Regions from separate parts of the Marinococcus sp. PL1-022 genome, predicted to be linked through region 1. Evidence: a T-box and tRNA genes for the amino acid it is inferred to sense, from the RefSeq annotation. Region 1 holds a T-box; the other holds one or more tRNA genes.

The links. A T-box is a leader RNA that pairs with one kind of tRNA and senses whether it is charged. The one in region 1 lies ahead of ileS (isoleucine--tRNA ligase), so its partner is inferred to be a tRNA-Ile.
Region 2: it has a tRNA-Ile gene. The T-box ahead of ileS (isoleucine--tRNA ligase) is inferred to sense a tRNA for this amino acid. The anticodon was not compared.

What each region holds. Positions count from the first base shown of each region.
Region 1 covers NZ_JAWXCX010000001.1:1,050,390-1,055,903, reverse strand. The annotation lists gene ileS (isoleucine--tRNA ligase) at 1-1,573, opposite strand, end outside; T-box leader at 1,633-1,864, opposite strand; gene SIC45_RS05365 (DivIVA domain-containing protein) at 1,902-2,414, opposite strand; gene SIC45_RS05360 (RNA-binding protein) at 2,524-3,312, opposite strand; gene SIC45_RS05355 (YggT family protein) at 3,329-3,601, opposite strand; gene SIC45_RS05350 (cell division protein SepF) at 3,620-4,048, opposite strand; gene SIC45_RS05345 (YggS family pyridoxal phosphate-dependent enzyme) at 4,108-4,785, opposite strand; gene pgeF (peptidoglycan editing factor PgeF) at 4,805-5,514, opposite strand, start outside.
Region 2 covers NZ_JAWXCX010000001.1:2,383,912-2,389,425, forward strand. The annotation lists rRNA gene SIC45_RS12245 (23S ribosomal RNA) at 1-164, opposite strand, end outside; rRNA gene SIC45_RS12250 (16S ribosomal RNA) at 363-1,935, opposite strand; tRNA gene SIC45_RS12255 (tRNA-Ile) at 2,137-2,213, opposite strand; tRNA gene SIC45_RS12260 (tRNA-Gly) at 2,260-2,333, opposite strand; tRNA gene SIC45_RS12265 (tRNA-Pro) at 2,341-2,417, opposite strand; tRNA gene SIC45_RS12270 (tRNA-Arg) at 2,445-2,521, opposite strand; tRNA gene SIC45_RS12275 (tRNA-Leu) at 2,528-2,615, opposite strand; tRNA gene SIC45_RS12280 (tRNA-Leu) at 2,634-2,719, opposite strand; tRNA gene SIC45_RS12285 (tRNA-Gln) at 2,727-2,801, opposite strand; tRNA gene SIC45_RS12290 (tRNA-Asp) at 2,818-2,893, opposite strand; tRNA gene SIC45_RS12295 (tRNA-Val) at 2,912-2,987, opposite strand; tRNA gene SIC45_RS12300 (tRNA-Glu) at 2,992-3,066, opposite strand; tRNA gene SIC45_RS12305 (tRNA-Ser) at 3,075-3,165, opposite strand; tRNA gene SIC45_RS12310 (tRNA-Asn) at 3,168-3,242, opposite strand; gene SIC45_RS12315 (SprT family protein) at 3,411-3,860, opposite strand; gene SIC45_RS12320 (Tex family protein) at 3,917-5,514, opposite strand, start outside.

The sequences.
Region 1 (5,514 bases):
CCATAATATCCATTTCTCTCGTAAAGGTGCCGTTCGGGCTGTGTTCCGACGTAAACCCGTCCGGAAGCAGATCGGCTGTGTCCCACTCAAACCATACGTTGGAGCCGTGGCTGCGGAACAGTTCGGAAACGTGCTGAATAGTCTCATCGTTAATGAGCGCTTCGCCGTCCTCTGCATAAAAGACCGGAATCGGCACGCCCCATGCACGCTGTCTCGAAATGCACCAGTCGCCCCGGTCGCGCACCATGTTGTACAGGCGCGTTTCTCCCCAGGCCGGAGTCCATGTCACCTGGCTGATTTCATCCAGAAGCTCGCCCCGGATGTTTTCGATCGATGCAAACCACTGATCGGTCGCCCGGTAAATGACCGGCTTTTTCGTTCTCCAGTCATGCGGATACGAGTGACTGAAGAAGTTCAGCTGCAGGAGCGCCCCGAGCTGATCGAGTTTATCCGTGATTGATTTATTTGCCTTATCGTAAAACAGTCCTTCAAAGCCCGGGGCTTCGTCGGTAAATACCCCTTTGTCATCTACAGGACAGAGTGTTTCCAGACCGTACTGCTGTCCTACCACAAAGTCTTCTTCCCCGTGGCCGGGCGCTGTGTGCACGCAGCCGGTACCAGCATCGAGCGTCACGTGTTCCCCGAGAATGACGAGCGAATCCCGGCCATAAATAGGGTGCTCAGCCATCACGTATTCAAGGTCACGCCCCTTCATACGCTTTGTGATTTCATAGCCGTCCCACTCCAGCCTTTGTTCGAGCTCCTCGAGCAGCCCTTCAGCAACGACGTACTTTTCTCCGTTCACCTGCACGACAACGTAGTCAAGCTCCGGATGAACAGTGATTGCCAGGTTTGCCGGAATCGTCCAAGGGGTCGTTGTCCAGATGATAAACTTCTCATCGCCTTCGAGAACATTTTTTCCTTCTTTAACCGCAAACGACACATAAATCGACGGAGAGCGCATATCGTGGTATTCGATTTCTGCTTCTGCCAGGGCCGATTCCGAGGACGGGGACCAGTAGACCGGCTTTTTGCCTTTATAAATATGGCCGCGCTTGGCCATTTCCCCGAAAACCTGGATCTGCTGGGCTTCGTACTCATGATTCATCGTCACATACGGGCTTTCCCAATCCCCTCTGACCCCGAGGCGTTTAAACTGCTCCCGCTGCCGGTCAATTTGTTTCTCCGCATATTCTTCACACGCGGCACGGAATTCAGCTGTTGTCATTTTTTTCCGGTCCACTTTTTTATTTTTCGTAAGCGCCGTTTCAATCGGAAGCCCGTGAACGTCCCAGCCCGGAACGTACGGTGCATGGTAGCCTGTCATCGATTTATAGCGGACAATAAAGTCCTTCAGCACTTTATTCAGCGCATGCCCCATATGGATGTCCCCGTTAGCATAGGGAGGCCCGTCGTGCAGCACAAACAGCGGGCGCCCTTCTGTGCGGGCCTGCACCTGCTCATAAATGTCCTGCTCGTTCCATGTTTTCTGGCGTTCCGGTTCTTTATTTGGCAGATTGCCGCGCATTGGAAATTTGGTTTTCGGCATTAACAGCGATTCTTTATAACTCATTTCCGCATCCTCCTCTTTTTTTACAATAAAAAGAGCCATTCCAAGCCCCCTGTGCATAGCATAGGGGCGAGAATGACTCGCGGTACCACCCTGATGAGCGCAGGAGGCTATACGGCCCCCTTCTCGTCTCTTCATTGGCAATAACGGCTTTTTTTAAGCCGCCTTAACTTACTGCTTTGTTCAGTTAAGGAACTCCAGGGTGATAACAAAAATGTCCTGGTTCTGCGCTTACACCAACCGCAGATCGCTGAGACCGGTGCATTACTGCCTTCTCCCCTTCAACGTTTATCGAATATGATAATGCAAAAGTATAATCTAGTTACCGGTGTTAGTCAAGGCGTTCGCCGTCGCCGGCATAAACGTTTGCCTCAGCCGGTTCCTCTTCGGCAAGATTCTGCCATTCATCCGAATGAAGCATTTCCATTTGTGCTTCGAGCAGCATTTTGAACTTGGTCTGGTAAACAGAAGCCTGCTTTTTCAGTTCTTCAATTTCAAGCTCAATCCGTCGTGATTTGTTTAGGGCTTCGTTAATAATGCGGTCCGCATTTTTCTCCGCTTCCTGCACCTTCAGCTGTCCTTCCTTCTGGGCATTTTTCCGCACCTCTTCTGCCGATTCCTGGGCTACATAGATCGACTTATTCAGCGTCTCTTCAATGCTTGAGAAATGATTGATGCGGTCTTCGAGCTCTTTTGTGCGATCGTACAGCTCGTCGCGTTCACGAATCACATCTTCAAAATCCTTAATCAGCTGCTTTAGAAAATCGTTTACTTCATCTTCGTCGTATCCCCGGAATCCTCTTGTGAATTCCTTATTATGAATATCCAGTGGTGTTAAAGGCAAAATCTTTCACCCTTTCTACTGTTCAAGTATGTATACTGGCCCGAAAGCCTGCTGCCTCTTTCTACATTCGCGGCGAAAAAGGCAGTTCCTTCCTTCAAAACCAAAAAGGTTATTTTTTTCTTTTTTGTTCTTTAATTCCGTACACAATCCGCTGCTTATCCTTTTTCGTGCGTCCCAGCACCTCCATCAATTTAGAGCGGCCAAGCCCGCGTACCGAAACGTAATCCCCGGGGCGCAGCATATAAGAGGACTGGTCCACCTTTTTCCAGTTCACGCGCACCTTGGCCTTTTCTATGAATGGAAGCGTTTTGCTTCTTGAAAGCCGGTATGCTTCTGCCATAAAGGTATCGAGCCGAAGCGAAGAAACGGTGGTTTCACGTTCCACCCACTGTTCTTCTATCGGCAGCATAGCGGAAAATGGTTTTTCCACAGGCGCCACCGATACATTGGCAATTTTTGGAAGATTCAGCTCGATATAGCTGCGGACTTCAGCAGCTGCTACGAATTGAAAGCAGCCTTCCCCCTCCAGGATATCACCGAATTTCTCCCGTTTTAATCCAATGCCCATCAAAGCCCCGAGAACATCCTTGTGTTCAAGAGAAGCAAATTTCTGCGGATAGGAGATTTCAAACAATATGAGCTGAAAATCCTCCAGCTCCGGCTGTTCGTAAAACGGATAAATTAACGCCCGTTTTCGTTCAGCATCATCGCTCCCCCCGGCAAAAGCATAGTGAACGGTTTCGTCTTTTCCGATGACCGACGCTAGAATATCCCGCTCCCGCGGATCGAGAAAATCGGTCAGCCGTCTTTCGAAGTTTGTTTCGACTGCTTCTTTCCAGTCTGACGCCTGTTCCACCCAGGCTCTTTCCTCCGGCCGGAAGTGTTCGAGCATGTTCATGTTTTATTCACCTCAATTAAAACAATGCACCGGCATTGAAAAACAGCGCCCGGATGCCTGATTCTGCAAAAAAGAGCACAATGATTGCCACGATTGGCGATATATCAAGCGGGCCGAGTGGCGGAATAAAGCGGCGGAACGGCTCCAAATATGGTTCACAGATCGAACCGATAAACTGGCCGATTGTAGATTCTCTCGCGTTTGGGAACCACGACATGAGGATATATACAATTAACACAATCCGGTAAAGACTGATTAAACTAATCAGCAAGGAACCTATAAGCTGCATAATCTCTCTCCTTTCTTTTTAATAGTGTTCATCCCGTTCTGATAAAATATCTGTAATGGCCCCTGAAATATCCACATTATCGGGCGCGCAGAAAAAGATCTGACTGCCGACCTTCTGAATGTCTCCGCCGATGGCATAGACCGTGCCGCTTAAAAAATCTACGATACGACGCCCCTGCTCCTTCGGCACCCGCTGCAGATTAATGATCACTGCTTTTCGGCTGCACAGGTGATCGGCGATATCCTGCACTTCTTCGTAGCTGCGCGGCTCCAGAAGCATCACCTTCGAGGACTTCTGCACACTCTGCAGGCTCACCACATTGCTTGGAGATGTCCCCTGCCTGTTTTCATACTGGGCGTACTGTTCTTCTTCAGAAAGAGGGACTTCCTGTTCGACCACATCGTCGTCCATTTCAAAAAAACGCCGGAACTTCGAACGCAAACTCATCTTCTCCTCTCCTTTTTACACAGAGATACAGCTGTTTTGTTACTTAACGCCTGGTTCCTTTATTCACCTACAAGCGAAGTACCAAGACGGATATGAGTAGCGCCTTCTTCCACAGCTACCATATAATCGTTGGACATTCCCATGGATAAATACCGGCAGGGAGCGTGCGCCCAGCCGTTTTCCTGGATACGCCTGCGCAACTCATTCATCTGACGAAACACCGGCCGGGTTTTTTCAGCGTCCTCTTCAAATGGAGCGAGTGTCATTAAACCTACGATCCGGAGGCCGGAAAGTTTCACGAGTGATTCGATAAACGGCTCCACTTCCTCTGGCGGAAGCCCTGCCTTGCTTTCTTCCCCAGAGGCATTCACCTGCACAAAGCATTCGGTGACTGTTTCTCCGGAACGCTTGTTGATTTCCTCTGCCAGACTCCAACGGTCCAGCGAATGAATGTATGCACATTTGCCGATAATTTTTTTCGCTTTTTTGGACTGCAGGGTGCCAATAAAATGAATGTCCGCGCGGCCGGAAACAGCTTCGTATTTTTCAAGCGCTCCTTCCACACGGTTTTCCCCTAAATTGGTTATTCCGGCTTCTACTGCCTCTACCGCCCGCTCCGGGGAAACGTACTTGGTAACAGCAATGCATGTGACATCCTCCGTATCCCGGCCGGATGCTTCACAGGCGAGGCGGATGTTACGCTTTATCACTTTCCAGTTGGCTTCCACCGTGTTCAAATTGCAGCATCCTCCTTGTCTATATAATATAGATATAACTCATCATTCGTCCAGTTTTCCCGTTATCACGACGGTGGGAGAAAAACAGATCCTCTTCGGCATAAGTACAGTAACCGCTGACAGCAATACGTTCAGGGGGGATTCCTGCCTGTTCAAGCAACAGTCTGTTGGCTGTCTTTAAATCAAGCGCGTAACGCCCATCTGCCTTTTCGACCCAAGGCTCCCCGCTGGAAAAATCAAGTTGACTCTTAAATGCTGACAGGACCGTTTCATCCACTTCATAATTAGCTCCAGATATAGCCGGTCCGATCGCCACATATATTTGTTCAGGCGGGACCCCCTTATCTGCAAAAGCACGAATCATTTCAGCCCCAATGTCCGCGGCGGTTCCTTTCCATCCTGCGTGAGCTAGCCCTGCCATCGCAACGCTTTCTGCATAAAAGAACAGAGGAACACAATCAGCATAAAAACTGACAAGCGTCACTTCCTTCGACTCGGTAATCATGCCATCGGCTTCTGCCACAGAGGTTTCCCTCTGCTCACTCCCTTTGCCGGCATCACTGCGGCTGACTTCTACAATACGGCTGCCGTGAACCTGCTCTTCAGCAGTCCAGGTGGAAAGAGGACGGCCGATATGTTCGGCGGTGATCAGCCGGTTGTTTATCGTTACATTCCTGTCTTCACCTACATGAAGGGCAGTATTGCGGCTCTCGTAAGGCGGCTTCCCCT
Region 2 (5,514 bases), 1.3 Mb from region 1:
GTTCAGCGGCCGGACGCCTTCCCATGACGGAAGGCGGGTTTCCCCATTCGGACATCTCCGGATCAAAGCTTACGTACAGCTCCCCGGAGCGTTTCGCCGTTCGTCGCGTCCTTCTTCGGCTCCTAGTGCCAAGGCATCCACCGTGCGCCCTTTTCTTCTTAACCACTCGATACGCGGTCATTCTTCGACGCGGCCGCCGGCCGAAACAGCCGGCAGCCTTGTGTTGCTTGTGTGTGTTGGTCTCGGTATTCGGTTGTCAAGGTCCCACGTGCAAAAAACAAATAGAGAGATCGTATCTCTCAAAAGGAAAGCCAAGCCAGGCCCCTGCCCGGTCCCTGCGGGACCGGGGTACTGCTCCATAGAAAGGAGGTGATCCATCCCCACCTTCCGGTAGGGATACCTTGTTACGACTTCACCCCAATCATCTGCCCCACCTTCGGCGGCTGGGTCCCAGAAGGGTTCCCTCACCGACTTCGGGTGTTGCAAACTCTCGTGGTGTGACGGGCGGTGTGTACAAGGCCCGGGAACGTATTCACCGCGGCATGCTGATCCGCGATTACTAGCGATTCCGGCTTCATGCAGGCGAGTTGCAGCCTGCAATCCGAACTGAGAATGGCTTTTCTGGATTGGCTCCCCCTCGCGGGTTCGCATCCCGTTGTACCATCCATTGTAGCACGTGTGTAGCCCAGATCATAAGGGGCATGATGATTTGACGTCATCCCCACCTTCCTCCGGTTTGTCACCGGCAGTCACCTTAGAGTGCCCAACTGAATGCTGGCAACTAAGATTAGGGGTTGCGCTCGTTGCGGGACTTAACCCAACATCTCACGACACGAGCTGACGACAACCATGCACCACCTGTCATTCCGTCCCCCGAAGGGGAACCGCCTCTCTCGAGGCGTAGCGGAAGATGTCAAGATCTGGTAAGGTTCTTCGCGTTGCGTCGAATTAAACCACATGCTCCACCGCTTGTGCGGGCCCCCGTCAATTCCTTTGAGTTTCAACCTTGCGGTCGTACTCCCCAGGCGGAGTGCTTAATGCGTTAGCTTCGGCACTACGGGTATCGAAACCCCTAACACCTAGCACTCAGCGTTTACGGCATGGACTACCAGGGTATCTAATCCTGTTTGCTCCCCATGCTTTCGCACCTCAGCGTCAGGTACAGACCAGAGAGTCGCCTTCGCCACTGGTGTTCCTCCACATATCTACGCATTTCACCGCTACACGTGGAATTCCACTCTCCTCTTCTGTCCTCAAGTTTCGCAGTTTCCAATGGCCTTCCACGGTTGAGCCGTGGCCTGTCACATCGGACTGACGAAACCGCCTGCGTGCCCTTTACGCCCAATAATTCCGGACAACGCTTGCCCCCTACGTATTACCGCGGCTGCTGGCACGTAGTTAGCCGGGGCTTTCTGGACAGGTACCGTCAGCACGCCAGCCTGTTCGACTGACGTGGGTTCTTCCCTGTCAACAGAGCTTTACGATCCGAAAACCTTCATCACTCACGCGGCGTTGCACCGTCAGGCTTTCGCCCATTGCGGATGATTCCCTACTGCTGCCTCCCGTAGGAGTCTGGGCCGTGTCTCAGTCCCAGTGTGGCCGATCACCCTCTCAGGTCGGCTACGCATCGTCGCCTTGGGGAGCCCTTACCTCTCCAACTAGCTAATGCGCCGCGGGCCCATCGGACTGTGCAAGGATCCGAAGATCCCTGCTTTACCGCTGACCTCAGGCGAGGTCAGGGCGTATTGGGCATTAGCCCCGGTTTCCCGGGGTTATTCCCATCAGTCCGGCAGGTTGCCCACGTGTTACTCACCCGTCCGCCGCTCGTTCCACCGGTTTCCTCCCGAAGGAGTCCGCCGGCTTCCCGCGCTCGACTTGCATGTATTAGGCACGCCGCCAGCGTTCGTCCTGAGCCAGGATCAAACTCTCCGTAAAAAGTTTGATGCTGTGGCATCCGAAATGCCCTAAATTTGATTCTTTTCTTTGGGGCTCTGGCTTGTCTTTCCTTTTCAAAGAACGATCTGCCGCTCAAAAAAGCAGCTTAAACAATTTAACATGGTGCAATTAAACTGTCAATACCTTTTAAAGTGACACATAAATTATAACCTTTGATCAACTAAATGTCAATGGAAATAATGGTGGGCCTGAGTGGACTTGAACCACCGACCTCACGCTTATCAGGCGTGCGCTCTGACCAACTGAGCTACAGGCCCACAGGCACAAAAAAATAACTTAAAGCAGTTTATTTTTTTGTAAAAATGGAGCGGGTGATGGGAATCGAACCCACGACATCAGCTTGGAAGGCTGAGGTTTTACCACTAAACTACACCCGCAAATAAATGGTCGGGAAGACAGGATTCGAACCTGCGACCCCTTGGTCCCAAACCAAGTGCTCTACCAAGCTGAGCTACTTCCCGCAGTTGCTGCCGAAAAACATAAGTAAATGGTGCGCCTGAGAGGACTTGAACCCCTGGCCTTCTGATCCGTAGTCAGACGCTCTATCCAACTGAGCTACAGGCGCATATTATGGTGCGGTCGAGAGGACTTGAACCTCCACGGGATAAACTCCCACTAGGCCCTCAACCTAGCGCGTCTGCCGATTCCGCCACGACCGCGTACCGATAAATATATAATGGTGCGGGTGAAGGGACTTGAACCCCCACGTCACAAGGACACTAGATCCTAAATCTAGCGCGTCTGCCGATTCCGCCACACCCGCATGTTGTTGGCTGGGCCAGCTGGATTCGAACCAGCGCATCACGGGACCAAAACCCGATGCCTTACCGCTTGGCTATGGCCCAATATATTGGGTAAAAATGGCGGGCCTGACGGGATTTGAACCCGCGATCTCCTGCGTGACAGGCAGGCATGTTAACCGCTACACCACAGGCCCTCAATTGTATAAAGAAAATGGTGGAGGATGACAGGATCGAACTGCCGACCCCCTGCTTGTAAGGCAGGTGCTCTCCCAGCTGAGCTAATCCTCCATGTTGGTGACCCGTACGGGATTCGAACCCGTGTTACCGCCGTGAAAGGGCGGTGTCTTAACCACTTGACCAACGGGCCATAGTAAATGGCGGAGAAGGAGGGATTTGAACCCTCGCGCCGTTTACACGACCTACTCCCTTAGCAGGGGAGTCCCTTCAGCCACTTGGGTACTTCTCCAATGGCTCCGCAGGCAGGATTCGAACCTGCGACCAATCGGTTAACAGCCGATTGCTCTACCACTGAGCTACTGCGGAATGTGAATATTTCTTTTTTGAGACAAAGAAAATTCTACAAGATCTATTATGTAATGTCAATACGCTTTTAAAAGGGAATTTACAGCTTTTTTTGCCGGTTTTTGAAGCGCCCTCTCTCAAGCGACTTTTATAATGTATCACATAGAAAAAACACTGGTCAAGGTTTTTCTATATTTTTTTCAATGTTCCTTTGCAGGCTGCACAGACATATTTTCGAGTGTCCAGCTGCCTCGTTCTTTTAAAAGAAATGTGACAGCTTTTACAGGTATACTGATAACGTTTTTTCTGTTTTAAACGGTATTGTTCCAAAGAACGGCAGTGCATGGTGCCTTTCACCCGCCTCAGCAGCTCCTGAAATTCACCGTCTTGATGTTTGTACCCTTTCCCTTCCAAGTGTAAATGATAATGGCACAACTCATGTTTTACAATATCAATGACTTCCTGACGCCCATAATCGTTCATCGACCTGGGATTCACTTCGATATTTCCTGTAGAAAGCACATATCTTCCTCCAGTGGTACGCAGCCTTTGGTTAAACGAGGCACGGTGTTTAAACAGCTTTTGGAATTTTTCTGCCGATATCTCCTGCGTCAACGCGGTTAATTCTTCGTCAGTCATTTTTTTCCTCCTTAAAAAAACAGAAGGTATGGGCGCCCTCTGTTTTTATTTCCTATTTAGTTTACCATCGTCAGTGCTACACGTCCCCGTTTTTGATCAATATCTTCCACCCATACCGTAACTATTTCCCCTACCGATACTACCTCCATCGGATGCTTGATAAAACGGTTCGCAAGCTTTGATATGTGCACGAGACCATCCTCTTTGACGCCTATATCAATGAAAGCCCCAAAATCCACTACATTGCGGACTGTGCCCTGGAGCTCCATACCTTTTTCAAGGTCATCAAGAGTCATGATGCCTTTTTTCAGGAGAGGCTTCGAAAATGTATCACGAGGGTCGCGGTTCGGCCTTTTTAAATCCTCTATAATGTCCTGAAGTGTAGGAACGCCTACATCGAGGGCTGCAGCCAGCTGATGCACCTCCTGATTTTCCAGGACTGCCTTCATTTCTTCTGTGCCGGCCTGCGCTGCTTCAAGCTCCAGATGACTAAGCAGACGTTCTGCCGTCTGATAGCTTTCCGGGTGAATAGCCGTGCGGTCGAATGGGTTCGAAGACTCCGGCACACGTAAAAAGCCTGCTGCCTGCTCGTATGTTTTGGCTCCAAGTCTCGGGACCTTCTGCAGCTCTTTACGGCTTGTAAAGCCTTCAAGCGCTTCTCTTTGCTTTATCACATTGTTTGCCACCGCTTTAGAAAGGCCAGCCACGTATTGAAGCAGACTGCCCGAGGCACTGTTCACGTCCACGCCCACCTGGTTTACTGCTGTCTCTACGACAAACGTCAATGACTCATTCAGCCTTGCCTGCGAAACGTCATGCTGGTACTGCCCTACCCCAATAGATTTAGGGTCTATTTTCACAAGCTCCGCCAACGGATCCTGGAGCCTTCTTGCAATGGAAGCTGCACTTCGTTCCTCAACCTGAAGATCCGGAAATTCTTCCCGGGCAACCTCCGAAGCAGAATACACGCTCGCACCGGCTTCGTTCACAATAATATATGAGACGTCTTCGCCCGCTTCCTCCACGACTCCCGCGATAAATTCTTCTGTTTCCCTTGAAGCCGTACCGTTGCCGATAGCTATAACCTGTATGCCGTATTTTTCAATTAAGCCAAATACCTCTTTCTTCGCTTCGGCTACTTTATTTCTCGGCGGAACCGGATAGATTACCCCAACCTCAAGCAATCTTCCGTTGCCATCTACGACTGACAATTTACAGCCGGTACGGTATGCCGGGTCGACGCCAAGTACTGTTTTCCCCTTCATTGGCGGCTGCAGCAGAAGATTTCGAAGATTTTCGGAGAAGACAGAAATCGCCTGCGTTTCCGCTTCTTCTGTTTTGACCTTCCGAAGCTCCCGCTCAACTGCCGGCCCGATCAAGCGTTTGTAGCTGTCTTCGATCGCTTCGTTCAGCTGCGGAACAGCGGGCGAACCAAAACGCTTTACCACTTTCTTTTCTATAGACGAAAGTATCCTGTCCTCCGGTGCCTGGAGGGAAATTTTCAGTACTCCTTCACTTTCTCCGCGGTTCATGGCTAACACACGGTGCGACGGGGCCTTCGCCAGTGCTTCTTCATGATCGTAGTACATGCTGTAAATACCGCGTTCATCCTTGGTTTCATCTTTAGCTGCAGATTGAATCCTCCCCTGCTTGT